DNA from 3 places in the Shewanella sp. 10N.7 genome. Region 2 is predicted to be linked to each of the others. Evidence: predicted binding sites of a transcription regulator. Region 2 holds the regulator's gene; each other region holds the start of a gene.
What was found. Region 2 encodes sigma-54, which starts transcription at its own class of promoters, with help from an activator protein. Its sites were predicted from a motif close to GTTGGCACGNNNNTNGNNT; they were not measured.
Positions count from the first base shown of each region.

Region 1: a site for sigma-54 is predicted at 7,180-7,198, ahead of LMH66_RS02170 (nitrate reductase). Genes of this name have one in related genera too.
Region 3: a site for sigma-54 is predicted at 4,566-4,584, ahead of LMH66_RS06860 (YccF domain-containing protein). Genes of this name have one in related genera too.

Region 1 covers NZ_JAJGZS010000002.1:32,406-42,422, forward strand. Annotated here, with positions in the region: gene nirB (nitrite reductase large subunit NirB) at 1-1,206, opposite strand, end outside; gene LMH66_RS02155 (ANTAR domain-containing response regulator) at 1,529-2,158, opposite strand; gene LMH66_RS02160 (glycosyl transferase) at 2,218-3,408, opposite strand; gene cobA (uroporphyrinogen-III C-methyltransferase) at 3,401-4,291, opposite strand; gene LMH66_RS02170 (nitrate reductase) at 4,291-7,140, opposite strand; gene cctA (tetraheme c-type cytochrome CctA) at 7,528-7,863, opposite strand; gene htpX (protease HtpX) at 8,149-9,012, opposite strand; gene pepE (dipeptidase PepE) at 9,405-10,017, shown strand, end outside.
Region 2 covers NZ_JAJGZS010000025.1:21,162-31,178, reverse strand. Annotated here, with positions in the region: gene kdsC (3-deoxy-manno-octulosonate-8-phosphatase KdsC) at 1-534, shown strand, start outside; gene lptC (LPS export ABC transporter periplasmic protein LptC) at 531-1,091, shown strand; partial or broken gene lptA (lipopolysaccharide transport periplasmic protein LptA) at 1,156-1,608, shown strand; gene lptB (LPS export ABC transporter ATP-binding protein) at 1,881-2,612, shown strand; gene LMH66_RS15495 (RNA polymerase factor sigma-54) at 2,794-4,278, shown strand; gene hpf (ribosome hibernation promoting factor) at 4,303-4,590, shown strand; gene ptsN (PTS IIA-like nitrogen regulatory protein PtsN) at 4,593-5,036, shown strand; gene rapZ (RNase adapter RapZ) at 5,033-5,884, shown strand; gene LMH66_RS15475 (HPr family phosphocarrier protein) at 5,893-6,165, shown strand; gene mgtE (magnesium transporter) at 6,443-7,804, shown strand; gene LMH66_RS15465 (transposase) at 8,632-8,907, shown strand; gene LMH66_RS15460 (hypothetical protein) at 9,879-10,017, opposite strand, start outside.
Region 3 covers NZ_JAJGZS010000008.1:47,675-57,691, forward strand. Annotated here, with positions in the region: gene LMH66_RS06830 (lipocalin family protein) at 1-92, shown strand, start outside; gene LMH66_RS06835 (LON peptidase substrate-binding domain-containing protein) at 189-737, shown strand; gene LMH66_RS06840 (sigma-70 family RNA polymerase sigma factor) at 1,002-1,652, shown strand; gene LMH66_RS06845 (ChrR family anti-sigma-E factor) at 1,645-2,355, shown strand; gene LMH66_RS06850 (hypothetical protein) at 2,943-3,116, shown strand; gene LMH66_RS06855 (1-aminocyclopropane-1-carboxylate deaminase/D-cysteine desulfhydrase) at 3,398-4,345, opposite strand; gene LMH66_RS06860 (YccF domain-containing protein) at 4,649-5,062, shown strand; gene LMH66_RS06865 (EVE domain-containing protein) at 5,359-5,817, opposite strand; gene LMH66_RS06870 (LysR family transcriptional regulator) at 5,835-6,728, opposite strand; gene LMH66_RS06875 (homogentisate 1,2-dioxygenase) at 6,968-8,128, shown strand; gene hppD (4-hydroxyphenylpyruvate dioxygenase) at 8,211-9,251, shown strand; gene LMH66_RS06885 (RluA family pseudouridine synthase) at 9,421-10,017, opposite strand, start outside.

The sequences.
Region 1 (10,017 bases), on a different contig from region 2:
TAATAGGCGGTTATAATCGCTGTTGTCACCAACAAGCACAGCACCTTTCAAATACTTGCCAGTTTCGTCTAGCCACAGCTTTTTATAAATCCCTGATTGGTTATCAGAAAGCTCAACAAACTGCGCATTTTCAAAGCCGCGACTTTCACCAATTGCAGCAACATCCACACCCAGTAATTTAAGCTTGGTGCTCATGTCTGCGCCAGTAAATGTCGTCTTTGAATCTACCTCATTAGCACTGGCTGCGATATGTGACGCTGCAACACGCGCCATTTGATAACCTGGTGCAACTAGGCCAAAAATACGATTCTGCCATAATGCACATTCGCCAATGGCGTATACGTCTGGTGCAGAAGTTAAGCAGTTATCATCAATGGTAATACCGCCGCGCTCGCCCATGGCTAAACCACTTGAACGCGCTAATGCATCCTGGGGGCGAATACCGGCTGAAAACACAATCATGTCGGTTTCCAGGAAAGTGTCATCATTAAATGTCATACGGTGCATGGCTGACTCGCCATCAACAATCGCCGTCGTCGCTTTTGAAGTATGAACAGAAACACCCAGCTCATTAATTTTGCTTTTCAGTAAATCGCCAGCTTTGTCATTTAACTGTACAGGCATTAATTGCGGTGCAAACTCAACAACATGAGTGGTCACACCCAATGCCATAAGGGCATTTGCGGCTTCTAACCCTAATAAGCCACCACCTACAACCACACCCACTTTAGACTGGCTGGCTGCGGCTTCAATATCTTGTAAATCTTCAATTGTACGATAAACCACACAGCGTTCACGATCATTACCGTTAATCGGTGGTACAAAAGGATATGAACCCGTTGCCAACACTAAGCTGTCATAAGTGCTTGTTACGCCATCTTCAGTAGTAAGGGTTTTATTTGCTGTATCAAGTGCTGTAATAAGGGTTTCGAGGTGTAATTTTACGCCCCAATCTTGATAATCTTGCGCACTTGTCAACATCAGCTCATCAGCGCTGCCGGTTTCAAAATACTTAGATAACTGCACACGGTCATATGCTGGACGAGGCTCTTCACCAAAAACTTCAATATCAAATTGATTTTGTAAGCCTTGAGTGCATAACTGCTCAATAAAATGGTGCCCGACCATGCCATTTCCGATCACAACAAGTTTTGGTTTTACACTTGTCAGTTTCGTTGAATTCGACGTTCCTGTTGAATCAGCCATCGTAGGCTCCTTTTTTATTTTGAATTAAAAACAAAAAGGCGCCACTCTCTGAATAAACAGAGATGGCGCCTTTGCCTAAGATTCAAATTTTAAATTTTAAAAATATAAACTAAATAACATGCATGATGATAACGAATTCAAGTTCGAGTTACTCAGACGCCATTGCCTGCGGTAACACTCATCATGATTAAATTAATGATTACGCTTAACACTTTATGCTTTACCTAACTATTGCATTGACTATTGCATTGACTATGCCAATCAATAAATTAACTTAAGCTTATGATTTTATGTGAAAAATTAAAGTTTCCTGTTAATAACTTTACGCTTCTTTGTTCACCGCAGGAGCATTCGCACCAAATTGATGCATTTTCTTTGCCTCAAGTTGTTGCGCTGCAATAATGACTTGTTGTGCCATGTCAGCCAAACTGATGCTTTTACTCATTGCCTGTTTCTGAATTAATTCATGTGCTTGAGACTCAGAAAGCCCTTGTGTTTGTAAAAGTGACTTTGCTTTAGATAATTGCTTTAATCCAGTGCATTGCGCGTCAAGCAGTTTGACTTTCTCCAGCATATTAGAGGCACTGTTAAAACGAATTTTCGCGAGGCCAACTAAAGAGTTTAATCGCTTTGGGGTCATTTTTTCTGGCACAAAAGTGACTCGACCACATTTCAGTAAATTCTCTAGATGCGTTTCATCCCAAGAGTATGCATTGACAATGATCGGCAACGCAGTACTTGCCAGTAATCGTTCAATAAATACTTGCTGTAATGGTTGTAATGCCTCAGTGAAAAAAACCAAACATAAACCATTACCTTTCAAGGCTTGGCGCTCTAATTGACTCAATGATGTCATCTCGATACAAGGCTCTTCACTGCTCAGTTCAGACATGCAATCAATAAACAAATCTTCGTTTTTAAACGAAGGATCACGATAAACTAAATTAACCATGGGCTAGCTCCTAACTTTCTGGTTAAACAACAAATTTGATAACGTTAAGTTCAGTTGCTTCATGTTCTTTGTTCACAAAAATTTGCATTAGCATTGAACGAGAACATAAACATTTCATCGGGCTGACTGAATGTATTTTTCAAAGAGTTACTATTGTTACGAAGCAGCCAATCTTTGTTCGCTCTTTTTATCGATTTATCAATAGTTAATGAAGGCGACAATAAGACATAAACCAATGCCATAGTTGCAGTTATACTGCTGATTGCTTGCTGTAACTGTAAGTCAGTCAAATCAGTTTCTTCAATGTCAGAACCGCGCCATAGTTGTGCAAGTAAGTAAGCAGGTAAATCAGACTGACCGACTTTTGCACCAACAAAAGCTTCGAGTTGAGTGGGTAATTCAAACTGAGTGCTTTGAGGTAAGAATGTTGAACCTTTAGCACTAAAACGAAGCATGCTCACTTGAGTCGCTACTCGAGGATTTATTTCGGTCTCACCCTGCAAGCCTTTAAAAATCGCAATGCTCGGTGGTTTACCTACTGCGCTAGGCAAGTGATATTCAGCCAATAATGATGCTACTTGTTGGTGCTGTTTATCTAAACCTGGATGAAAATAACTGCGTAAACTGAACGGCGAATTAGTTGGATTGATGCAGCGCACTGACATCTGGATCAAGCTGCGTAAACCTAATTCTTGATGCAAACGGCGACAATCATTTAATACCGGAACAATATCTGCGGAGTTAACGTATATGATCCCTGAACTAGCAAGATTAACTTTAGCTTGTTCGGCGGTAAAACAACGCGGGATATCTAATGCAGAAATAAATCCTTCAACATGTCGTCGGTGAGGCAATGATTGACTATCACCGTGTAAAATAATGGTTTGACCATTTTTGGCTAAGGTTTTAGCCGCTAACAATAACCAAGGTAATTGCTCTCTCTTACCTGCATAAACGGGCCAGTCAATATCGGCCTTAATCGATTGCCATTCTGCGGGAACTAACTTTTTAAGTCCGGCAGCGACACCTGCTAATTCTTCGATTGATTCACCACGAACCCGCATTAACATCATCGCTGAAGCCATTTGACTGTTTGAAACATCGCCTTTAGCAAATGCGGTTATCAGATGAGAAGCTTCAGCAAAATTTAAGCTGCGACTACCTTTGATGCCTTTACCCAATGTTTTAACTAATTTACGATGGTCAAAATCTTCAGATTCGAGCATTGCCTGTGTGTGTTGTTCAACCATTAACAACCTCTGCCATGTCATAACGGCCAAATGCATCTGCACTGCGATCAATATTATTAAGTAACTCAGTCAGCTCTTGCCCTACTGCAACCACTTCACCAATAATAATTAACGTCGGGCCACTGTCTTTAATTAAACTGGCTTTGTCAGCCATATTACTCACGGTTGCAAACGTGACTAACTGATTGGGTCTGCCACCATTGGTAACAAACGCAACAGGTAATTCAGCTGGTGCATCGACGGCCATTAAGCCTTGTGAAATTGCAGTAGCTTGCTCTTTTCCCATATAAAATACGAGGGTCGATTCCGCAGCAAGTAATGCTTTCCATTGTGTGGGGGCTTGATGATTGCCTTCACTGATAAAGCGAGTTCCTGTCACCAAAGTAACCGAGCGTGCAGTACCTCGATAGGTTAATGGTATGCCAGTTGTTGATGCGCAACCTAAAGCCGCTGTCACCCCTGGAGTGAATCGACTGACAATGCTTTTTTTAGCAAGATATAACGACTCTTCAGCGCCGCGGCCAAAAATGTGTGGGTCGCCACCTTTTAAACGCACAACTTTTAATCCTTGCAACGCAAGTTTTGCAAGTAAGGCATTAATATCATCCTGCTTGTAGCTAGGTTGGCCACAACGCTTTCCAACAAAGTGACGTTGACAATCTGGTGACACTAAAGAAAGGATATCGCTACTGACTAAGCTGTCATAAACCAAAGCTTCAGCTTGCGATACAATACGCGCGGCTTTAATGGTCATGAGATCTAACTGACCACAGCCTGCGCCTACAATTTCGACTTCGCCAGCGCCTAAGGTGTTAGCACTCGATTCGTTAACAGAAGTGATAGCCTGGTTAAAGTTCACTAACTGATTAAATGAATGGCTCATCACGCCACCTCCTCTTGTGTTGATTTACGTTGCTTTTGTTTGCCGTCAGTATCTTGATTGCTCAGCGCTGCAGTTTCTAAACCCATATCTTCAAGGCCAATCAACCAAATATCACTGGCACATTGCACAACTTCACTGTGGCAACTTCCGCACTGCTTACCGCAGCCAAGTGCAGATTGAGTCTCATTAAGCGCCGTATCAAAATCATCTTGGTTAATCGCTGCATTAACTTCTGAGCTGCGTTTACTGAACACCATATTGTCGAGCTTTTGCAGCATTGCATCTTGAATCTTTGCTTCAGTTACACCTGTACAAGCGCAAATTAATGGGCTGTTACCTGCTCTAATTAACTGATGTAACTGCTGCATTAATCCTGTATCCACTTCTTTGCCAATTAACAAATGCAAGGGTTCTAATGCCACCTCAACTTGGGTTTTACTTAATAATTTAAGTGATACCAGCAGGCCTTTATTGATGTTGCATTGAACATGAATAAGTTGCTGGCTAATTAAGCTAACCGTCCACTTTAGTGAATAAGCAGTTGATTGGAATGCAAAACCTTGTTCAGCATCAGCAAACGCAATGTGGTAACACTCCCCAGTTGAAAGCGTATGCTGAACATTCCAACATGCACCTTTAAACGCTGGGTCATGCTCACCCAAAATAACCCCCTGTAAAGCTGTTTCAACTTTTGATATAGAGACGGTTTGACATTTAAATGCGGGTTGCTTTGAAACAGGATCGTAAGCACTGGATAATGCTTGATTCACGCCTAGGCCAATTGAAAACTGTGAAGACCAATGCATTGGCATAAAGGCAATTTCAGGTGCTTGGTTATCATCAGTTATCACCCTTGCTGAAGCATGTTTATTGCTGTCATTAAAGTTGATTAAGTCACCTTCAGATAAGTTAAGCTCTTGAAGTTTAACTGGATGTATTGCAATAAATGGCTCAGGAATGCTAGCACGTAAACTGGCTATATGCCCCGTACGAGTCATGGTATGCCATTGGTCACGGCTACGACCACTATTCAGCTTAACCTGATGTTTACTGACTATTTCTGTAGATTGATTGTCATTGGTAGCGATAAATTGTGCTTTATTGCTGGCGGTTGAAAATGTCCCAGTTTGAAAGACCCTTTGATTGGATTGCCCAAGCTGTGATGGCGTTGATATAGGCCATTGGGTTGGCAATAATGCATCATACTGTGCATCGGTTAATTCGCTCATGCCTGTTAAATCAAATTGTTTTTCAGGAAAGCGAGCTTTGACTGTTTTTGATAATTGCGCAAATTCTTTAAATACAGCAGCACTATTGCTAAATTCAAATGCGCTTTCAAAACCCATTAATTTACCGACTTCAGCCAATGCCCACCAATCTGCTTTGGCTTCTCCTTTAGCTGGAATAAAGCCGCGCTGACGAGTAATCATTCGTTCACTATTGGTGACTGTGCCACATTTTTCTGACCAACCTAACGCAGGAAGTAAAATATCAGCTTCCTTAGCCGTTGCTGCATCTTGCGTAATGTCAGACACCACCACAAAAGGACAAGTATCAAAAGCTTGTTTGATTTTTGCAGTATTAGGTAAAGATACTAATGGGTTTGTTCCCATAACCCATACCGCTTTAATTTTACCCTCTGTCATCGCATCAAAAAGTTCAACAGCGGTTAAGCCCTTTTCTGTTGCAATCACACTTTTGGTATTATTTACCTGCCAAAAGTCTGCGAGTAATTCACGTTCTGGATCTGAAAAGCCCATATGACAAGCAAGTTGTGTGGCTAACCCGCCAACCTCACGTCCGCCCATTGCATTAGGTTGACCTGTGAGCGAAAAGAAACCACTACCAGGCTGGCCAATATGACCTAATGCCAAATGACAGTTAATCATCGCATTGGTGGTATCTGTTCCTGAAAGTGTTTGGTTAACTCCCTGACAGCTCGCTGTCATCACTTTATCGCTACCAATAAAGAGTTGGTAAAAATAAATAAGCTCGCTACTTGTAAGGCCTAACTCTGTAGCGAGACTGTCAATGTCATAACTGAGTTTGTCTTTTGACAAGTGCGCAAGAAGCTCATCAAACCCTTGTGTGTGGGCTTCGACATAATTTGAATCTGTCGCATCGTTATCCGCGATAAATTGCAATAAACCATTGAACAATTTGTAGTCTACACCTGGCGTAATTTGGAGATGTAAATCAGCTTGACTAGAGGTGGCTGTTTTCGCGGGATCGATAACCACAATTTTAGTGCCCCGCTGTTCGCGGGCTTTTATCATGCGTTGAAATAATACAGGATGAGTCCACGCACTATTAGCGCCAACTAACACAATCACATCGGCTAATTCAAAATCTTCATAACACCCTGGCACAACATCTTCGCCAAATGCACGCATGTGGCCACTCACTGCAGAAGACATACATAAACGGGAGTTAGTATCCACGTTTGCAGTTCCAATAAATCCTTTAGCGAGTTTATTGGCAACATAATAATCTTCAGTGAGTAGTTGTCCTGACAGATAAAATGCAACCGAATCAGGTCCATGCTCAGCAATGGTTTGCGTAAATGTTTCAGCAATTGTGCTTAACGCTGAATCCCAGGAAGTCGGTTTACCCGATTTAAGTTTTGGGTAACGTAAGGTATTAGGTTGAACCAAGCTTTCAAGAAGGCGTTCGCCTTTAGCACAAAGCTGACCTTTATTGGCAGGGTGAGCTTGATCGCCAAATAGTTCATCAACAGATTTTTGCGCCTCAGCAGCAGGTAAACCCGTTTTATACGAGCCTGTATTTAAAGAAACAGTAACGCCACAGCCTACTCCACAATAAGCACAACTCGATTGGATATTAGACATGCAACTTCCCTTTACTGACAAAATTTTATGTCAATAACATCGCAAAAGTTGTGCCAATTACTAAGGTTATGATTTAACAGTGGTTTAACAAAAGGAAATCTAGGAAGTACCGAGAAGTGTGCAACTCAAGTGCATTATTTTGCACCAAACCTGCGCAAGCTATTGAAAATAAATGAATTTAAATACCTCTTTAGGGGTAGTTAAATTCATAGCATTAGTCATATCTAGAGCAAAAAACCTCATCACAATAACCAGCTTAAGATTAATAGGCATAAAAAAACGCCAACATCTGTGGCGTTTTTTACACTATCTCGCATCGTTCTGTACAAGCGCTCTTATATAAGCAATATGTGTTTCCGATGTAAAATAGCAGTCGATTCATCTCATTTACTGAGCAGAACGTCCATCATCATGACAACTGTCACATGTTGGCACATCACCAACATTCATGTCATGAGGTGCGTGACAATCGGCACACATTAACATTCCATCATGTGGTGCGTGATTATCATCCATTTCAGCAAGTGTTCCGTGACAGCTTTGGCATTGTTCAAACTCATACTCACCATCAGCTGATGGTTCGCCGTCAGCATGACAGCTTTCACATCCACCCATTTCGGCGTGGAAATCTGCTAGATTTTCATCAGCAGCAAAAGCATTCGATGACAATGTTAATACAGCAAGAGCTGCTGCAAACAATGCGACAAGAATTTTATTGCTCACTATAGTACCCTCCATTTGTGATAATCGAGAAAGTAATCATCAAGTCACTTTTTCGATATCGGTTATCAGCACGACATTTATTTGCTCATTATAAACTTAGCTAACACTGGTTGATTTAGCAACAGCAAGCGCAACCACTTAAACCTAACAACCAGCTCAACCCTTTAATATGCGTTACTTTATGTATCCGCAAGATTAAAGTGGTCATTATTCTACTCGTTCAAGCGCAAATTGAAAGCAATAAAAAAGGAGCCTTCAGGCTCCTTTTTTTGATATATTAAGATATTAACTGTTTTTAAGCGCGCTAATACGCTTATCTAATGGCGGATGGCTCATTAGGAACTCAGCCATTGAACGTTTACCATTAATACCTAAGGCTGACATTTGTGCTGGCATAGCGCCTGCTTCTGGGCCTGTTTTTAAACGCTCTAATGCAGCAATCATTTTATGCTTACCAGCTAGTTTTGCAGCGCCTTCATCTGCCTTAAATTCACGAATACGTGAGAAGTAAGCCACGATCATTGATGCTAAAATACCAAATAACATGTCCATGACGAATACAACGGCCATATAAGCAAACATGCCTAGGCCTTCACCATCTTCACTGTTATTAGCAACAACATTATTCACAATGCCAGCAACCACACGGGCAGCAAAAATAACAAACGTGTTCACAACACCTTGAATTAGCGTCAGTGTCACCATGTCACCGTTAGCTACGTGGCTAACTTCATGAGCAAGTACACCTTCGATCTCATCTTGAGACATACCGTAAAGTAAGCCTGAACTTACCGCGACTAATGCATTGTCTTTACTCGGGCCAGTAGCAAAAGCATTCATTTCCTGTGACTGGTAAATCGCCACTTCAGGCATTTTGATGCCAGCTTGCTCTGCTTGACGAGCAACAGTCTCAACCAACCAGCGCTCAGTGTTATCACGTGGCGAAGTAATGACTTCACAACCCATGGTCTTTTTAGCCATCCATTTTGAAATAGCTAAACTGATGAATGCGCCGCCAAAACCGAACATCGCAGCAAAAATTAATAAACCGCTCATACTTGAAGTACTGACACCAAGTAGAGACATAACAATTGAAGCCACTAGCAAGATTGCTAAGTTAGTTCCAATCAATAACATAATACGTAACATTACAACTCCTATCTGGCACAAATGCCACTTTACACTTAAATAGCTTGAACCAATCAGTTCGCGTTAATCGCGGTACTGTTTACACTCTTTCGAATTTCTTATTCAAACAATTGATGAACACTTAATGACATAATATGTCCTAAAAATCGTTTTTCAAGGGCAGGAAGTTAAAAATTGAAAATTAATTAACGACGATATAGAAAAATATCACAGCAAACCTTACCTAACCTGAATGTGTCGCTTGTTTGCCGCAGAGTCTAGGTAGCTAGCATTAATCTAATCTTAAAATTACACCTAAGTCATTAGTTAAGTTATGGAAAGCGATTAATCTTTGTTAATATCGATATATACAAGAATAAAAAGTTAATAATTAACCAGTTAAGGATTTTTACATGGCTATGAATGCATTGATGTTAAGCAGCTCTCGTGAAGGCAATACCGATTATTTAGCCCATGCTATTGAGTACATCAAACCTTTGACAACTCATGCTAAAAAATGGGTCTTTATTCCCTATGCCGGCGTGAGTGTTAATTACGATCAATACCTTAGTATGGTCACAGAAGGCTTAGCTCCACTTAATATTAATGTGAGCAGCATTCATCAATACAGCGATCCTAAACAAGCCATAAAAGATGCTGATGGTATTTTAGTTGGTGGTGGTAATACTTTCCAATTATTAAACGAGCTATACCGCTACGACCTTATCCATTTAATCAATGAGCAAGTCTCAAATGGTAAACCTTTTATTGGTTGGAGCGCAGGATCTAACATTACCGGCTTAAGTATTCGCACTACTAATGATATGCCGATTGTTGAACCAGCATCTTTTACTGGGCTCAAGTTATTGCCTTTCCAATTAAACCCTCATTACACTAATTACCAAGCACCTGGTCATAATGGTGAAACGCGCGCGCAGCGTTTACTCGAGTTCACTCTAGTTGACCCGATTACCCCTGTGATTGGCATTCAGGAAGGCACAGCCCTTTGGCGCCGTGGTGATACCT
Region 2 (10,017 bases):
TATGGCCCTGTCAGTGATGACATTTGGCAGCGCGCTAAAAAAATCAAACTGCTTATCTGTGATGTTGACGGCGTTTTTTCCGATGGCCGCATCTACTTAAGTAATGCAGGTGAAGAACTCAAAGCATTTCATACTCGAGATGGTTATGGCGTCCGCTCAATTTTAACCAGCGGTATTCAAGTCGCTGTGATCACAGGCCGTAAATCTGCCATTGTAGAAAACAGAATGACAGCTCTTGGCGTCAGCCATATCTATCAAGGCGTGGATGATAAACTTACCCCGTTTAAAGACTTGCTGAGCATTTATAATGTCAAACCTGATGAAGTCGCCTATATAGGTGATGACATGGTCGACTTACCCGTCATGAAAGAAGTGGGTCTTGCGGTTTGTGTGGCAGACGGTCACCCTTTTGTAAAACGTCACTGCCAAATGATTACTAGTATAAATGGCGGCAATGGGGCACTACGCGAATTAACTGATCTGCTATTGGTTAGCCAAGACAAATTTGAATCGGCCCATGGAATGAGTATATGAGCCGCACCACATTGGCCATTTTAGCCTTCTTTGGCGCTGCACTGATTTTATATTGGCAAGTCCAAGTCAAGCGCAGCCAGATGGAAGCATCAAAGCTGCCTGATCCTGCTCGTCCTGAGTTTATAGCTAATGACCTACGTAGTACTGAATTTAACGAGCAAGGCTTAGTCCAAAGTCGTGTATCAGCAAAACACATGGAACATTTTCAGCAAACAAATGAAACCTTGTTCACTGAACCTGTTTATCTTGTCTATCCAGAAAATGGTGAAGCTGAGTGGCAATTAACTGCTGATTTAGGCAAGCTTAATAAAGAAACTGGCAAAGTAGTGCTACAAAATAATGTTATTATTGATGCAATAAACATCAATGAACCAGTACAATCTTTGACAACCACTATGTTGGCTCTCGATTTGAACACTATGATCATGACGTCTGATCGACAAATATATGTCACAGGTCAAGATTTTAATATACAAGGCTTAGGCCTTTACGCTGATTTAAATGCCGAAGAATTAGAGCTTTTAAGTCAAGTAGAAGGAACGTATGAAGCAAAGTAATAACCTTACTGTCTCACTACAACATTTTGTAAAGTTGAGCCTAGTTGGAATAAGCCTAATTGGAATGACTGGCGTTAACGCTAAAGAAGGCGATCTACAACAAGAGCTAAAAGTCGCTGCTGTGAGCCAAAAAGCAGACATTAAAAATAACCAAGTTATTTTCTTTGGCCCTGTTAACGTCACCCAAGGCACGATTAACATTAATGCAGATGAATTACGCGCATTTAGTGAAGAGTCTGGTGGTCAAAAAACCATGGTTGCCACTGGTAATCCGGCTACATTCTCGCAAGAGTTAGATGATGGTCGTATTGGTACAGCCAGTGCCAATGAAATCAGATATGAGCTAGCCAGCAGTATTTTAACCTTAAAAGGTAACGCTAAACTTGATCAAGCAGGTAGCCAAGTTACCGGTAACCTCATCAGTTATAATATTGAAAAACAGCAATTGATTGCTGAAAGTACTGGCGACGGAAAAGACCGAGTCATCACAATTTTCCAGCCTGAAAACTACCCTGATTTAAATGAATCGAAAGACACTTCAGAGCAACCAGATAGCGCCTCATCTGAGCCTGTTTCAACAGAAGAAGTCACAGAGCAAGCACCTGAAGAAACAGCTGAGAAGTTAATTGAAAATCAATCTGATGCCGCTATCGAAAACACTGAAAATGGTTTGGATTCGGCAGCAGCAACTGAAGCTGAAACACCTTCAATAGCTAAGCCTGCATCAAGTGATGAACAATCAGCTTCAGATGCATTACCTGAAACACCAGCGCTAGAGCAAACTCAATAATGACCCAAATTACCTTAACAGCTGAAAACTTGGCTAAAAGCTACAAAAGTCGCCAAGTGGTCAAAAATGTCAGTCTTACCGTTAAAACTGGGCAAATTGTTGGGCTATTAGGGCCAAATGGTGCAGGTAAAACCACCACCTTTTATATGGTCGTTGGCTTAGTTAAAAGTGATAAAGGCCGCATATTAATTGATTCTGACGACCTCACGGCAGATCCAATGCACCTGCGTGCACGCAAAGGTATTGGCTATTTACCACAAGAAGCCAGTATTTTTCGCAAGTTAACCGTACACGATAATATTATGGCGGTGTTGCAAACCCGCAAGAGTTTAACGACTGAGCAGCGCATCGAAGAGTTAGAGCACTTATTAGAAGAGTTTAATATTACTCACATTCGCGATAGCCAAGGTATGGCATTATCGGGTGGTGAACGTCGACGTGTTGAAATCGCACGCGCATTAGCGGCAAATCCTAAGTTCATTCTGCTAGATGAGCCTTTTGCCGGTGTCGATCCTATCTCTGTGATAGATATCAAGAAAATTATTCAACAATTAAAAAATCGTGGACTTGGAGTACTCATTACCGACCATAATGTTCGTGAAACGCTTGATGTATGTGAGCGCGCGTATATTGTTAGCCACGGTGATTTAATTGCAGAAGGCACGCCTGCTGAAATCTTAGACAATCAGCAAGTCAGGTCAGTATACTTAGGTGAGCAATTCAAGCTATAGTTAGCATTCTTTAGTGCACAATATGGCATGTCGCGACCAGTATCAGTCCCACTTTTTAGTGCAATGTTCTAGACTGAACTTAAGCCAAGCTTCAGCTTAAGCCTAGAAGCAGTTTAAAAAGGTGCTAGACCCACACAATTGTTAGTCGCGACGATGAAACTCAATTAGGGATAAGCGGTAAATGAAAGCCTCACTCCAACTTAAAATGGGTCAACACCTGACTATGACCCCACAGTTGCAACAAGCCATTCGCTTATTGCAACTTTCCTCATTGGAGCTACAGCAAGAAATTCAACAAGCACTTGACTCAAATCCACTCCTTGAGCTCGAAGATGAGTTTGCTAAAGCAAAAGAACCAGTAAAAGAAAACGCCCAGCAAACCGATACTGATTTTAGTGATAACAGCCAAGTGACTGTTGAAAAAGACACCTCAACCGTAGACACCACTGAATCGTTGACCAAAGAATCCATGCCTGACGAATTACCAATGGATACCACATGGGATGAAGTTTACACAGCATCCCCAAGTTCAGGTTCTGGCGCAGTGGCTCGTGATGACGATATGCCTTTTCAGGGTGAAACCACAGAAGGCTTATATGAGCATTTAGAGTGGCAAAAAAATCTCACCCCTTTTTCTGAAAACGATCTGGTAATTGCCACAGCGATTATCGATGCCGTTGATGAACGTGGTTACTTAACCCAAACAACTGAAGACATATTGCAAGCTTTAGGCCTAGAAGATATTGAACTCGATGAAGTTGAAGCTGTACTCAAACGAGTTCAGCATTTTGATCCAGTAGGCGTTGCAGCAAGAGATTTAAGCGAATGCCTGATGATTCAGCTGGGCCAATACCCTAATGAAATACCTTGTATCGATAACGTTAAGCTACTGATTGCAGAACACCTAGACTTAATTGCAGGCCGCGACTTTAGATTATTAATGCGTAAAACCAAGCTTAAAGAAGATGATTTACGCGAAGCGATTCAATTTATTCAAACGCTTAACCCACGTCCAGGGTTACAGATCACTCCTATTAAAGATGAATATGTCATTCCAGATGTGACAGTGTTTAAAAAGAGTGGCCGTTGGGTCGTTGAGTTAAATCCAGATAACATGCCAAAAATTGGTGTGAATCAGCAATATGCAGCAATGGCAAAAGGCTCAGCAAACCAATCAGACAGCCAATTTATCCGTGGTCATTTGCAAGAAGCAAAATGGTTTATCAAGAGTATTGAAAGCCGTAATGAGACACTATTAAAAGTGGCTAATTGTATTGTGCAATTTCAGCAAGGCTTCTTTGAGTTTGGCGAAGAAGCAATGAAGCCAATGGTACTTAATGACATTGCTGAAGCCGTTGAAATGCATGAGTCGACGATTTCGCGTGTCACGACACAAAAGTATATGCACACCCCTAGGGGACTTTTTGAACTAAAATATTTCTTTTCAAGCCATGTGAGTACTGATGATGGCGGAGAGTGTTCTTCTACTGCAATTCGCGCATTTATTAAAAAGCTTGTTGCCGCAGAAAACCAGCAAAAGCCACTTAGCGATAGTAAAATGGCGACGCTATTGGCAGAACAAGGGATCAATGTTGCTCGGCGTACGATCGCCAAATATCGTGAAGCAATGCTCATCCCTCCCTCAAACCAACGCAAAAGCCTATAAGCCTTTGTTATTGGAGGATGATCTATGCAAATTAACCTGACTGGGCACCATGTGGAAATTACTCAATCTTTACGTGAGTATGTACAAACTAAGTTTTCAAAGCTTGAACGACACTTCGAACAGATCAATAATGTTCACGTTGTGCTCAATGTTCAAAAGCTGCAACAAATTGCAGAGGCAAAATTACACCTCAAAGGAGGTGAAGTTTTTGCGGTATCACAGAACGCTGATATGTATGTTGCAATTGACGCCCTGATCGACAAATTAGATCGTCAGGTAATTAAACACAAAGAGAAGTTAATTAAACACTAACGATGGAACTTCGCACCATTCTGCAGCCGGCGTGCACTACCTGCGCCACGCCGGGCAGTAAGAAAAAAGTACTGGAACTTATCAGCGATTTAATGGCTGCCCAGTACCCAACCCTATCTTCACAGGCTATTTTTGAAAGTTTAATAGCACGTGAAAAAATGGGTAGTACAGGTATAGGAAATGGCATTGCGATTCCTCATGGTCGATTAACTGATATCGAAGAACCGATAGCAATTTTGATCAAGTGTGAAGAAGGCATTGAGTTTGATGCTATCGACAAGAAACCCGTGGATATATTATTTGCGCTGTTAGTTCCTTCTGATCAATGCCAACAGCATTTAAGTACGCTGTCGAGTATGGCTGAAAAACTGAGCGATAAATTAATCCTTAAGCGACTTCGAAAGAGTCATGACGCTACAGAACTTTATCAGGTTATAACTGCATGAAACTTGTCATCGTATCAGGACGATCAGGCTCAGGTAAATCAGTAGCACTAAGGGTATTAGAAGATTTAGGTTATTACTGTGTTGATAACCTACCTTTACCACTTATTGGTAGTTTACTTGAACAGCTCAAAGGCAATAACGACCTTGTCGCGATTAGCGTCGACGTTCGTAATATTGAAGAGCAAGGCAAAGTGCTAGAAGAGCAAATAGCCTTGTTGTCTGACTCTAACGATACGACCATCATTAGTTTATTTTTAAATTCTAATGATAAAGTGCTGTTAAAGCGCTACAGTGAAACCCGCCGTTTACATCCTCTGTCAAAAAACCAAATTTCACTGCAAGAAGCGATTCAATTAGAAGGCCGTTTACTCGAGCCTATCGCTAAAATGGTCGATCACTACATTGATACTTCGCAGCTAACGATTTATGACTTAAGCGATCAAGTCAGACAAATCTTAATGGGCAGCATTGATAAAGAATTAGTGATCCACTTTGAATCTTTTGGTTTCAAACATGGTATGCCTACTGAAGCTGACTTTATGTTTGATGTACGCTTTTTACCAAATCCTCATTGGGAAACTGAGTTACGACCTCTAACAGGTCTCGATTTACCCGTGCAGGAATTCTTAGGTAGACAGCCTTTGGTGAATAAATTCATTTGGCAAATTGAAAACTTGTTCGAAACTTGGATGCCGCACCTTGAGCGTAACAACCGTAGCTACCTAACGATCGCGATTGGTTGTACAGGTGGTCAGCACCGCTCAGTTTATATTGCCGATCAACTAACAAAACGATTTTCTAATACTAAGCATCAAGTCAGTGCCCGCCATAGAGAACTCAAACTGTGACAACTGAATTGAGTATCTCGAAAGATATCACCATCAGTAACAAACTTGGACTCCATGCAAGAGCTGCAACTAAACTGGCCATACTAGCCACTGAGTTTGAAGCAAGCATAACCCTCATTCAAGGTGAAAAGCAGGCTAGCGCTGCCAGTGTATTAGGCTTATTAATGCTAGAAAGTGGCATAGGTAAAGTCATCACCGTCAAAGCACAAGGCGCTGATGCTCAACTCGCTTTAGATGCGGTATGTAAATTGATCAATGACAAGTTTGATGAAGAAAGCTAATCTCGACATTAATCACCAGTGTTGATATCAAACCCGTTGTAATCTCAATTGCCTCAGTCAACCCCAACGGTATACAAACTCTCTATTTATAATTATTCCCACCCTTTCTCCAGTTAATTCCCTTCAAGTTTGTTTTGTTCACTATACTGTTTAAAGTCCAACAAAAATCAATAAAGCGCTTAATTTTTATGCAGTAACTTGACGACGCTTAGAAACTGCTTCTCCCTTTCCACCCTGTTAAGTTAATATTGGCAATCGAATTTTTGAGGAGTGGCGAATGAGTATCGAAGTAATCGACAGCGAGCTTACCGAACAGCGCCTAAATCAGCTGACTCAAGCTTTGGGCAGCGGTATGTTTGTCCATGTTAGAAACATGCTCCATGATATGGCAGCATCAGATGTCGCCCTCATCCTTGAATCTTCTCCACCTAAAACTCGTCAAGTTCTATGGCAACTCATTGACCAAGAGCAAGCGGGTGATATTTTAGAAGATCTTGGTGAAGAACTTAAAGATTCGCTCATCAGCGGTATGACACCCGAAAAAGTCGCACAAGCTACCTCTGGTATGGATACCGATGACTTAGCCTATATCTTAAGAAGCCTTCCTGACGCAGTATATAAAAAAGTACTGCAATCAATGAGCAGCCAAGATCGTCACCGTGTAGAGCAAGCATTGTTATACCCTGACGACACCGCTGGCAGTATCATGAACACCGATACCGTCACCCTCAGACCAGACGTTAATATTGATGTAGTATTACGCTACCTTCGCCAGCGCGGGAATTTACCCGATACGACTGATACCTTGTATGTCGTTGATCGAAACGATCATGTATTGGGCGGAGTTCGCTTAGCCGACTTGCTCACTTGTAATCCGAGCGAAACGATCCGAACCATTATGGATCCTGAGCTTGAAAGTATCCCTGTGGCAATGCCTGATAATGAAGTCGCGCAATTATTCGAACGCCATGACTGGATTTCAGCCCCTGTCGTAGATGAAGAACAAAAGCTGTTAGGTCGTATTACCATTGATGACGTGGTCGATGTTATTCGTGAAGACGCCGAACACTCCATGATGGGGATGGCTGGTATGGATGATGACGAAGACACCTTCGGCCCCGTCATGAAAAGTACCTTCAGACGCTCTCTATGGCTCACAATTAACTTATTTGCTGCGTTACTTGCTGCATCAGTAAGTAACATGTTTGAAGGCACCTTAGAGCAGTTTGCCACCATTGCTATTTTAATGACCATTGTGCCAAGTATGGGCGGTGTTGCAGGTAACCAAACATTAGCGCTGGTTATACGTGGTATTGCACTAGGCCATATTGGTCAAAGTAACTCCCGTTGGCTTATCGGTAAAGAGTTAGCCATTGGTTTCCTTAACGGGATCATGTGGTCTGTACTGGTATTTTTTGCGGTATGGCTTTGGAAAGATGACATGGCATTAGGCGGCTTAATTGGCGGGGCCATGCTAATCAATATGACTGTCGCAGGCTTGGCTGGTGCAAGTATCCCGTTGATACTTAAAAAACTCAACATCGATCCAGCACTTGCTGGTGGCATGGTACTGACAACCGTCACTGATGTGATTGGCTTATTTGCATTCTTAGGGCTTGCAACAATATTCCTCATGTAATCAGTCACTTAATGTAAACGGTAAGTAAAAAATCCCACCATCGCTAGCCTCATCATACGAGGCTAGAACATCTATCCTAAGCTAATGGATAACATAAACAGCCAAACCCCTGCAGTTTACGAGCCTTGTACTCTATACATATTGGCTATCTTAAAGTTCAAACTCTCAAACGCAGATTTCACATAATAACTTCAGAGATTTATTCATACAAACCTACTTAGCTACACCTATGATTTATAAGAAATTAAAGCAGTCATTTTTGTAACTTTTATATAATTTATCACTGAAAGCTAAAACCACTGTTCCCGCCTATATTGCTAATTTACCTTCTTAGCTAGACGATCAAATTTCTGACACAAACTTAAGGTAAAATCCTTGCTGACAACACTGGTTATTATTCTTTACCAATTACACGCAACTTTGCACCAGATCAGACATTTTGCACCAATAAGGGGCGACCTTATATTTTAGAGTTATCACTTTAAAAAGTTAAGCCGCTGTTTTTAAATGAAAAAATATTTATCACAAAATTGGCACAAGTATTCCATATAGATATATACCACCTTAGGGGTAGTTTGATATTTGACCAATTTCACCACAAAAGACCCATTTGGAGCAACAGTGAAGACACAAAATATGATAAAGGAGAAAAACATGGAGCATCTAAAAGTTATCTTTGAGCAATGCCAATACCAATGGAACTTTTTTCATCATCTTGGTTTTAGCTGTTGGGATGTGGATAACAATATCAAGTCATAGAGTTATCGGCTTAAGTAATAAATTGAATACGAATAGTAACAGCATCAAGTTAAGTAGTAGGTAGTGTTATGACAGCAATAAACAGAACTTATACAACCGAGCTTAAACAGCAAGTGATCATGGAAGTTCAACAGCAAAACCGTTTAATTTCGGATGTTGCAAAACAGTACAGTGTGTCTGCTAAAACCATTTATCAATGGGTGAGAAAGAAAGACCAGAGACTTAGCGCTACTATGAACAAAAGCGCCACTATGAACAAAAGCGCCATCACAGCTGAAATAGCGAACTTACAACGTAAGCTGTCTCAACTAAACCAGCAACTGGTTGCAATCAATAGTAATTAGTTCGAAGCCAGTAATGAATATAAATAAGTGAACACAATAAAAATATTGGTTCATTAGCAGTTCAGGCAAGAAAAGTGGCTTTAGCTTTCGTCCCCCATCGAAGGTTAAGCAGTTAGATAATAACAGTCACTTCTCTTGTCAATTTTACAGTGAGAATTTGAGCAAATGAGTGAGTGGTTTGTCTTAAAATTTCAATAGCGGTTCAGGCAAGAAAAGTGGCTTTAGCTTTCGTCCCCCAGCGAAGGTTAAGCAGTTAGATAATAACAGTCACTTCTCTTGTCAATTTTACAGTGAGAATTTGAGCAAATGAGTGAGTGGTTTGTCTTAAAATTTCATTAGCGGTTCAGGCAAGAAAAGTGGCTTTAATATTCGTCCCCCAGCGAATATTAGGCAGTTATAATTAGCTGATAACAGTCACTCTTCTTGTCAATTTTATAATGTTTTATTGAACAACTAAGTTAAGCGAGTTACTCAATAATCATTAGCAGTTTCGGCAAGATAAGTTGTTTAGCTTTCGATCCCCAGCGAGAGTTAAAACTAGCAACATATCTTGTCAATTTATTATGCTGGATCTAGTGGTAATTAAGGTTAGGTTCACAGCGTAAAGTGCTACGACAAACTTGCTTGACTTCTCATCAGCGAAAGCGATTGGGAAGGGATAATAAAAATATAATGACAGGCAAGTTTGTCAGTTCATTCTTAATAATTGCTGTTGTGCCCCCATAAACAACAGCGGCTATTTTGAAGTACGTTACAGGGAATAAAAATAATAATATGTAACGATAAAATGTCGTAAGACAATGCAACAACAAAAGCCCTAATGAAATGGATTCATTAGGGCTTTTACCTTTCTATTCAATGGTACTTTTAATGACAGCTCGAATAACATCTGCATCTCACCATTTTTAAGTTAAAAACATACTGTCACAGGTACTGGTGATCATATTGTTCAGAATTAGCGGAATAAGAGCTTATTGACTCACTGACAGATAACGCTCTGTAGACCAATCAAAATAGTACTCTTTACCATCCCATTGATAAAAAGTCTGACCATCGCGCTGAATTACTCGCGCATTTTCTGGTAGCTGAGTCAGTCCTTTGGCATATTCA
Region 3 (10,017 bases), on a different contig from region 2:
CTGCCGAAGTAAAGCAACGCTTTGTTGAAAAAATGAATACTTTAGGTATTAAAGAACAAGAATTAATTTGGGTTAAGCAAAACGAGCAATAAATAGTGATCATCACGTGGGACAAGGTCGTATACATACCTGATTTAACAATAAACCTTGTTTCTCACATTGAGTCAATCATCATATTAGGTGCAGTTATGATTTTACCCTTGTTTCCACTGTCAATTTGTCTACTGCCACAAGGCTTTACGCAACTAAGAATTTTTGAGCCTCGCTACAAGCGTTTGGTCACCGAATCTTTAAAGTCTGGTGAAGGATTTGGCTTATGTATGCTCAACAGTAGCAACGAATTGATGCCCATTGGCACTTGGGTACACATCATTGACTTTGAAACATTAGATGATGGCTTGCTAGGGATCAGCATTGAAGGTCGACAACGTTTTAAAGTCAATCAGTTTGACGTTGAAACTGATGGCCTTAAGCGCGGTGATGTTACTTTACTCCCTGATTGGCCAAGCAGTGATTTAATCCCTAATCAGCAATTCCTGAGTGAGTCACTGCTGCAAATTCTTGAGCAATACCCGACTCACTTGTCTCATTATAACAAAGACGACTTTGAAAACATTTCTTGGGTTTGTCAGCGTTGGTTAGAGATTATGCCGATTACGGCTGAAGAAAAGTATCAATGCATCAATAGCCATAACCATGAAATGACCCAAGAGTTGATTACAAGCATCATTAAGTAATGATGCTTGGTTTATTCATCATGCCATGAATACGACATTGACTCATTACCTCACTCCCCTTTTTTCACCCTCCAAAACCCGATTAAGCTCATATCAAAACAAATTCAACAAAGTTTAATAAATTTATGATCTTTTCTATTCTGGTTTGCGTATCAATATTCAAGTCGCATGTTCACCGTTTTAATCAACTCAAAAGAAAAGTGAACATCTGTATTTTTCGAAGTTTATTTATAAGACTTCATTTGTAGACGCGAGTGAAAATAAATGGAAAATTTTCAATCACAAACGCCACAAAATCGTTATGATAAAGGTATGTTATCTAAAAATAATAGTGCCATGACCACAAACGATTCTAGTGACAACGAAGCGCAGTACCTTGCAGAACTTATGATGCAAGTCGCTAATGATCGCAGCAAAGCTGCGTTTGCAAAATTGTTTGCACACTTTTCTCCTAAGATCCGTGCATTCGGTATGCAGAGGTTAAGTCAACAAGGTCTAGCAATGGACTTGGTTCAAGAAACCATGACTCGTGTGTGGACCAAAGCACATCTATACAATGCAGACAAAGCAGCCGTAAGTACCTGGGTGTTTACTGTAATGAGAAATCAGTGCTTTGATATGCTGCGTAAAGTGCAAAATAACCGTGAAGATGCTTATGGTGATGACATTTGGCCTTTATTCGAATCAGATGAAAGCGATGAAACAGATAACGACTTTAAACTTTCAGCGACATTACTCAAACACGTTGATGACTTGCCACCACTTCAAAAACAAGTGGTACAAGGGATCTATATGCAAGAGCTGACTCAACAAGAGCTTGCAGACAAACTTAAAGTGCCCATTGGTACGGTAAAATCAAGATTAAGACTCGGTTTAGAAAAGTTAAAAGGCTTCATGGAGAAACATTATGATTAAGTATCACCCCAATCAGGACTTGTTATCACTCCATGCAAAAGGCGAGCTTCCTTTATCTCTTTCAATTGCTGTTTCAGCCCACTGTGAACTTTGTGCTGAATGTACTGAAAAAGTCACTGCACTAACATTAGCGGCGTCTGATGAAAATTTTGTGATGTCACAGGTATCAACTGATAACACTCAAATGAACGCGGCATTAGATGCAGATCTTGAAGCATTGCTAGCTGATATGATGTCAGACGATAGCGTACTTGATAACGCTCCAGCAGCGACTATAAGTGCTTCAGAAAACATAAGCGCTTCGGCAAATATCAGTACCAATGTTAAAGGGCAGGATTACACCTTACCCCGCGCATTCAGGCAGCAATTGGTTAATCACTGGCAAGGTATTGGCAAAGTCAGTCGTTTACGCTTAGACACTGGTGAAAATCAAGCTCGTGCTAGTTTGCTACACATAGCTGAAAATGGCGAGATACCACAACACAGCCATAAAGGTGAAGAGTTAACCTTGTTGTTAGCTGGCGAGTTTAGTGATGAATACAACACTTACACTGCAGGCGATTTCATTTTACTTAATGGTGAACATGAACACAGCCCTAAAACAGTAGATGGTTGTTTATGTTATACCGTTGTAGATGCACCTTTGTATTTCACCAAAGGCATTAGCAAGTTGCTCAACCCTATCGGTGAGTTGATTTACTAAAGCGAGATAGAACCAGTAATTTTCTTAAATGAATTAAGCACTGTGAGTTATTTACACCAAATCATTTACAGTAAAAAGCACAGCGATAGTTATCGACAAATATAGTGTTTGGTAACTATTGCTGTTGTTTTACATTTTTCGGTGAATTTATCCTCGAAAAAACACTGATTAGTTCACCTTTTAGTCTGAAACTGTTCTATTTTGAAAAAAATGTATTGCTATATAAAAAATATACGCATATTATCCGTTATGTTATTAAGTTAACTTGTATTTATTTGTTTACCCTTCTGTTAGTCATATAACTGCACCAGTAAACCCACACTACAAGTCATTTTGCAAAGTTCAACATTGTCGATAATTGTCATTAGTTTGTCATATGGCTATGTTCAACTATTCAAAGCAAGTATGTTGGCGATTAAAAAAATTAATCAATTTAAGCCTACTTGTAAGTGTAATGAACACAATTAACTTAAGCAGACAAAACTAAACCAATACACAAAGAAACTTACGCAACACAACTGCTTAAGGATATTTATTGTTATTACTTACTCACCATTAGGTGAAATTTTAAACAAGGAGTGTGGCACATGTCATACAACATTAATGGTCACGAAATTACAGTTAACTTCCCTGTAAACTCAATATCATCAAACAAAAACTCAATAGCTTTTACTGACAGCCAAGGTAAAACTAAAACAACTTTTTCAAAGCGCACTGAAGCGTTAAAATTTATGAAATGGTTGATTACGGCTAACAAGTAACACTTTCTATAACGCTTGCGTTATTCATTTGCTCAGTTACTCAATAAACATCGCTTCTCGGTATTTCCTCTCACACATTACCGGACGTTTATTAGAACTGAGCAATATGAAAAGAACCTGCTCTTAAATCACTTCACTACTTACAAAATCACTAACCTGTTCTCAGTATCACTTACCTAGTTTGTCAATTTCCATTTTACGCGCTATATCCCAGTAAAATATAAATAACGATAAATACAAAACCTAAACAGACTTACTTCCTCGTCAGCCTTATTTGAGTGTTACTTTGCCTGATACTTGCGATGGTACCTGGCTAACATGCTTGGATTACCTAACACGCCACCTTGATGCAAATACATTAGCGGCGCAGTGTTATCTATATTATCCACGGTACTTGATTGCGTTAAAAAATGTTCAAGCATAATAAAACCCACTGGATCGTATAGCAGCTCAAATTCAATGCCACTTGCACACACGCGCTGCCACATCTCATAACACTCACGTTTTAACTTTCCAAAGTGATATTTATTGCCATTAGAGATAATACGTGGGTGATGAAGCGCATTTTCGCTTAACTGATTGAACTGCAACCTTAGGTAATCATCACCACCAACGCAGCTGCAAGTCAGTACATTCACTTCTGGTAAAGCTTCATGCTCAAGTCGCTTTATCTTAAAGAAGCGTTGTAAGAATAATGCTGTGGTGCCAGTGCCTGATGGTAAAAATAGGTTTAGGGTTGAATAGTGTTTTTCATGCATCCAGTCGAGAATTTGTTGACCTAGTTGTTCAAGGCCAATAGCGGCATACTCACAGCGACCGCCCTCTGGAATATACAATTCATTATCTAACGCTGAATTGGCAAGCTCTGTCACATAGCTATCAAGGCTTTCAGTGACATGCTCAGGCTTTTCGATGATATTGGCACCATTATCAAGTGCCGCCAAATAATTACCTTGTGGGTTTTGCTGTAAGTAATTGGCGATATGGTCAACATAATAATCCAACTGCCAGCCGCGCATTTTTGCCAACACAGCAAGCGAATGCAAAGAGTTGGCTTGCGCAGAACCATAACCCACCAGCTTAGTGATTTCAGGACATTCTTTTTCAAGAAAATACTGAAACTTGCGGGCTTTGTTGCCACTAAAGTCTGGATGGATCAGGTCGTCACGTTTAACAAATATTTCTCGCTGCGCAAATGTCATGGTCTCGACGGGCGTGGGCGCAAACATAATGATTCACTTATTCAATGATTAAAAACCTTAATGACTATTTTACCTAAAAATTAGTGAGAACCGCTATCTCGAACTTATCCTAGAACGTATTCAATAACATTCCATGAACCTTGTTGGATATATTTGTTTGATAAGGTCAAGCTGCGTAAATGAATAAAACCAATATAAAACAGAAACTAAGATGACTCCTACTTTAAAATATAAGCAATGAAAAATTATTGGCACATTTCTAGCTAAGTAAAAATAAGACTTAGAAAAAAGACTTAATAATTTTATTCATTCGAAACTAAGGGATTATCAATGTCAGTGTTGAGATTAATATTTAATATTGCGTGGTTCATCATGGGCGGGTTTGTAATGGGACTTGCGTGGTGGTTAGCAGGGCTATTATGTTTTATCAGTATTGTTGGTATTCCTTTTGGACGTGCTTGCTTTGTGATTGGCGAAATGGCTTTTTGGCCTTTTGGACAAGAAAATGTCAATCGCAAACATTTATCAGGAATTGAAGACTTTGGTACGGGCCCATTAGGTATGGTCGGTAATGTTATTTGGTTCTTATTCTGTGGTATTTGGTTAGCTATTGGTCACCTTACCCATGCACTGGCTTGTTTTGTGACTATTATCGGTATTCCGTTTGCGATACAACATGTCAAATTAGCACTATTAAGCCTCACGCCTATCGGCCAAACAATTGTAGCTAAAGAGAGTTACTAATCTAGCTAAAAAGAGTGACTAACTGAAACAACACAATGCGGATAGCATCAAGCGTATAGATAGGGCCTGTTGATCTTTCGAGGTTGTTTTTGCAGCGAATTGTTGGTCATTTGTACAAGGCAGAGACTTTGTGGTGTAGTTCTTCATAAAAAGCTTATTCTACATAAAAAGTCGATAACGCAGTAAAAAGGATCAACAGGCCCTAGACACTTACCAAAAAGGAACTCAATTGAGTTCCTTTTTGGTATCCACTTTTATAACTGATATTAATAATAGGAATCGCAATATTAAGACCTTTACTCAAGGGACAATATGTAATCAAACTCTTGCTGAGTGACAGGTTGTACACTAAGTCTTGCTCCCTTGCTGACTAATACCATTTTAGCCAGATTAGGATCTGCTTTTAATTCAGCCAGCGTAATGATGCGTTTAAATTTTGATTTAAAGGTTAAATCTACTGCTACCCAGCGTGGATTATCAATGGAAGATTTAGCATCAAAGTAGGCTGAAGTTTGATCAAAAGCACTTTGGTCAATATAAGGCTCTGATGATACTGTTGCTAAACCCACTATGCCTGGCACTTTACAGCTTGAATGATAAAAAAAGACTGTATCGCCGAGCTTTACTTTATCCCGTAAAAAATTACGAGCTTGATAGTTTCTGATCCCATCCCAAGTTTCTGTTTTATTTTTGCATTGCTGTAAATCATCAATACTGAACTCATCAGGTTCAGATTTCATTAACCAATAAGCCATATCTCGTTCCTATTTTTCTAGCTTTCATCAAACAAAGCGAATTCTTCTAAAATTAAATCTGTGAATAACTGCCCTGCTCTGCCTAATGGTCGCTCAAATGTCGACACTAACTGCGGGGTGAAACGAAAACGATGGCCACCAACAAAGTCAACAATCGCTAACTGAGTGCTGTCGAGCTCTTCAGCAATCAAATATTCAGGCATCCAACCGAAGCCTAATCCTTTCAGTAACGCATTCTTCTTCATGATAAACCCTGATAAATAAAACACTTTATCACCACCAAATTGTAACTCATCACGCTGTTTTGTCGGTGCAGAATCTTCGATGGTCAGTTCAACATGTTGCTGCAATTCAGATAAACTCACCGATGACATGGTGGCTAAAGGATGCTGCGCTGAACACACTAAAATACTGGTCACTGTGGGTAATTGTTTTGCAGAGAAATATGGCGCAGCAACATAATCTTTGACCAACATTAAATCAGCTTTATCACGCTCAAATCGATGCTGTACCCCGCCTAAGAACTCCATATTCAGCTGCACTTTAGTAGGAACATTATTCTCAGACATACGCTTAAGCGCCGTCATGATGGGCTCCATCGGTAAAGCGCCATCAATAACCAACTCAAGCTTTGGCTCCCAGCCTTCACTAAATCGGCTGGCCAAATGTTCAATATTCGATAAATGCTGCAGTAATCGCTGTCCTTCAGCCAAAATGACTTTGCCTTCAGGGGTTAACTCAGCACGGTATTGATCTCGATTAAATAATTGCACCCCTAAATGCTGCTCAAGCTTTTTAACTTGATAGCTTACCGCTGACTGTGCTTTGTGTAATCGCTCTGACGCTTTAGAAAAACTTCCTTCTTCAACAAGCACTTGCAGAACATTAAAGGCTTCTACATCAATTTTCATTTATTACCCTCTCGCAAGCTCTGTCCAATTGCTGTGACACTATTGTAAACAAATCAATACCATCTAAAAATTCGATTAAGTTACGTGGTTTATTATTCTTTTTTTTGTCCATTCTAGCAACTAAATTGATAACTAGATCACAAAGTGTTTAATTTTATTGCGCTAGAAAACACCAACAAAAACAGCGCCAGTATCAAATTAAATACCATTTAAAGAGTAAATTAGCTTAAGGAGTCAGTATGCCTGTATATGTTCAGCAAGGTCAGATACCTGCTAAACGTCATATCGCTTTCGAAAAAGAATCGGGCGAGTTATATCGTGAGGAATTATTTTCAACTCACGGTTTTTCTAATATTTACTCCAACAAATATCATCACAACATGCCAACTAAAGCACTGGCTGTTGCACCTTACTCAGTTGACCATGGTGAAACTTGGCAGGATTCATTAATCCAAAACTACAAGCTGGACTCACGCCAAGCTGATTGTGAAGGCAACTTTTTTAGTGCCCGTAATAAAATATTCTTTAATAGCGATGTCGCTATGTACACCGCAAAAGTCTCTGAAGATACCGCTGAGTTTTATCGTAATGCTTATGCAGACGAAATTGTCTTTATTCACAATGGTTCGGGTAAATTGCTCAGTGAGTATGGCGAACTTGAAGTTAAGCAATGGGACTATTTAATTATCCCACGCGGCACCACTTATCAGCTTAAGTTTGATGATTACGCCAACGTTCGCTTGTTTGTCATTGAGTCATTCTCAATGGTTGAAGTGCCTAAGCATTTTAGAAATGAATACGGACAAATGCTTGAGTCTGCCCCTTATTGCGAGCGCGACTTTAGAACACCTGTATTAGCTGAAGCCGTTGTTGAACAAGGTGAGTTTCCGCTAGTGAGTAAGTTTGGTGATAAATATCAAGTGACAACACTAGAGTGGCACCCATTTGATCTTGTTGGCTGGGACGGTTGTGTTTACCCGTGGGCATTTAACATCACCGAGTATGCTCCTAAGGTCGGCAAAATTCATTTACCGCCTTCTGACCATATCGTATTCACAGCTAACAACTTTGTAGTATGCAACTTTGTGCCACGTCTTTATGACTTCCACCCTCAATCTATTCCAGCGCCTTATTACCACAACAATATCGATAGTGACGAAGTCCTATATTACGTTGATGGCGATTTCATGAGCCGTACAGGGATTGAAGCCGGTTATATGACCCTGCATCAAAAAGGTGTGCCTCATGGGCCGCAACCAGGAAAAACCGAAGCATCAATCGGCAAAACAGAAACCTACGAATATGCGGTAATGGTAGATACCTTTGCACCACTTAAATTAACCGCTCATGTAAAAAGCTGCATGAGTGATGATTACAACCGTTCATGGATTGAATCATAACAACAAAATTTGATTCACCTGTACTCAATTTAAACGTCACCAAAGAGTGACGCTCAAAGCAAATAAAATTAAGGAAAACACAATGGCGAGCGAAACAAACCCACTTGGTCTTTTAGGCATTGAATTTACAGAATTTGCCAGCCCTGACACTGATTTTATGCATCAAGTGTTTATTGACTTCGGTTTTTCTATGCTTAAAAAAGCAAAAGCGAACGATATTGTTTATTACAAACAAAACGATATTAATTTCTTACTGAACAAATCTAAGCAAGGTTTCTCTGCTGATTTTGCTAAGTCTCATGGACCTGCAATTTGTTCTATGGGCTGGCGTGTTGAAGATGCTGAGTTTGCATTTAACGAAGCCGTTGCTCGCGGCGCAAAGCCTGCTGATGATGCAGCAAAAGACATGGCATACCCTGCAATTTACGGCATCGGTGACAGCTTAATTTATTTCATCGACGTATTCGGTGAAGCGCAAAATATCTACGTCAGTGATTTTGAAGACTTAGCAGAGCCAATGATTGTTGAAGAGAAAGGCTTTATGGAAGTCGATCACTTAACCAACAACGTTTACAAAGGCACCATGGAAAAATGGGCTAACTTTTATAAAGACATTTTTGCCTTTACTGAAGTGCGCTACTTTGACATCAGCGGCGCACAAACCGCATTGGTTTCTTATGCGCTTCGCTCTCCAGACGGCAGTTTCTGCATTCCAATCAATGAAGGTAAAGGCAACAATAACAACCAAATTGATGAATACTTAGGCGAGTATAACGGCCCAGGTGTACAACATTTAGCATTTAGAAGCCGCGATATCGTAGGTTCTTTAGATGCAATGGAAGGCACTGCAATTAAGACGCTAGATATTATTCCTGAATATTACGACACCATTTTCGATAAGTTGCCACAAGTGACTGAAGATCATGACCGTATTAAGCATCACCAAATCTTAGTCGATGGTGATGACGATGGTTACTTATTACAAATTTTCACTAAAAACTTATTTGGTCCTATTTTCATTGAAATTATTCAACGTAAGAATAACTTAGGATTTGGTGAAGGTAACTTCAAAGCGTTATTTGAGTCTATTGAACGTGACCAAATGAAACGTGGTGTGCTTTAACGAATAAGGCTAATTAAGCCTTAGTCTTGGTAAATAAAAAAGCCCGCTGTTAAAAACAGCGGGCTTTTTACGTTCTGAATTTATTCCACTTTTTTAAATTCAGGTCCCTTTTAAAAGGTGCTTCTTACAATAGGGTTTCTTAAAATTGCGTTTCTTAAAAAGGTGCTTATTAAAACGGAATATCGCAGTCTATTTCAAATCGAACCCCTGTCACTGGGTGAGTGAAGCTTAAATAACTAGCATGCAGTAACAGCCTTGATGCTAGGGTTTCTGATATTGCATTGCGATATAAATCACATCCCAGAATCGGGTGACCAATATGTTGACAGTGGATCCTTAATTGGTGTGTACGACCGGTAATCGGCGTGAATTTTACCCGCGTCACTGGCACTTTTTGCTCGGATTTTTCGGCATTAACATTGACGTTGATATTGGCATAGACATTAATACTGGCGCCAACATTAGCATTGGCGTTAACAAAGCTCTCCTCAATCACCTCAAACTCTGTTAGCGCTTGTTTACCTGTATTGCTGCAGATTTTCATATACGGAAAATTATCGACATCCTTCGCAATTGCGGCGTTAATCACACCCGCGCTTTTTAACTCATCTGATAAATGACCATGCAACACTGCGTGATAACATTTATTAATGGTTTTATCTTGAAACTGCTTGGTTAATAGGCCATTGATCGTTTTATTTAATGCCACCAGCATAATGCCAGAGGTGCCAAAATCGAGACGATGAACCAGTGTTGCCGTCGGGAA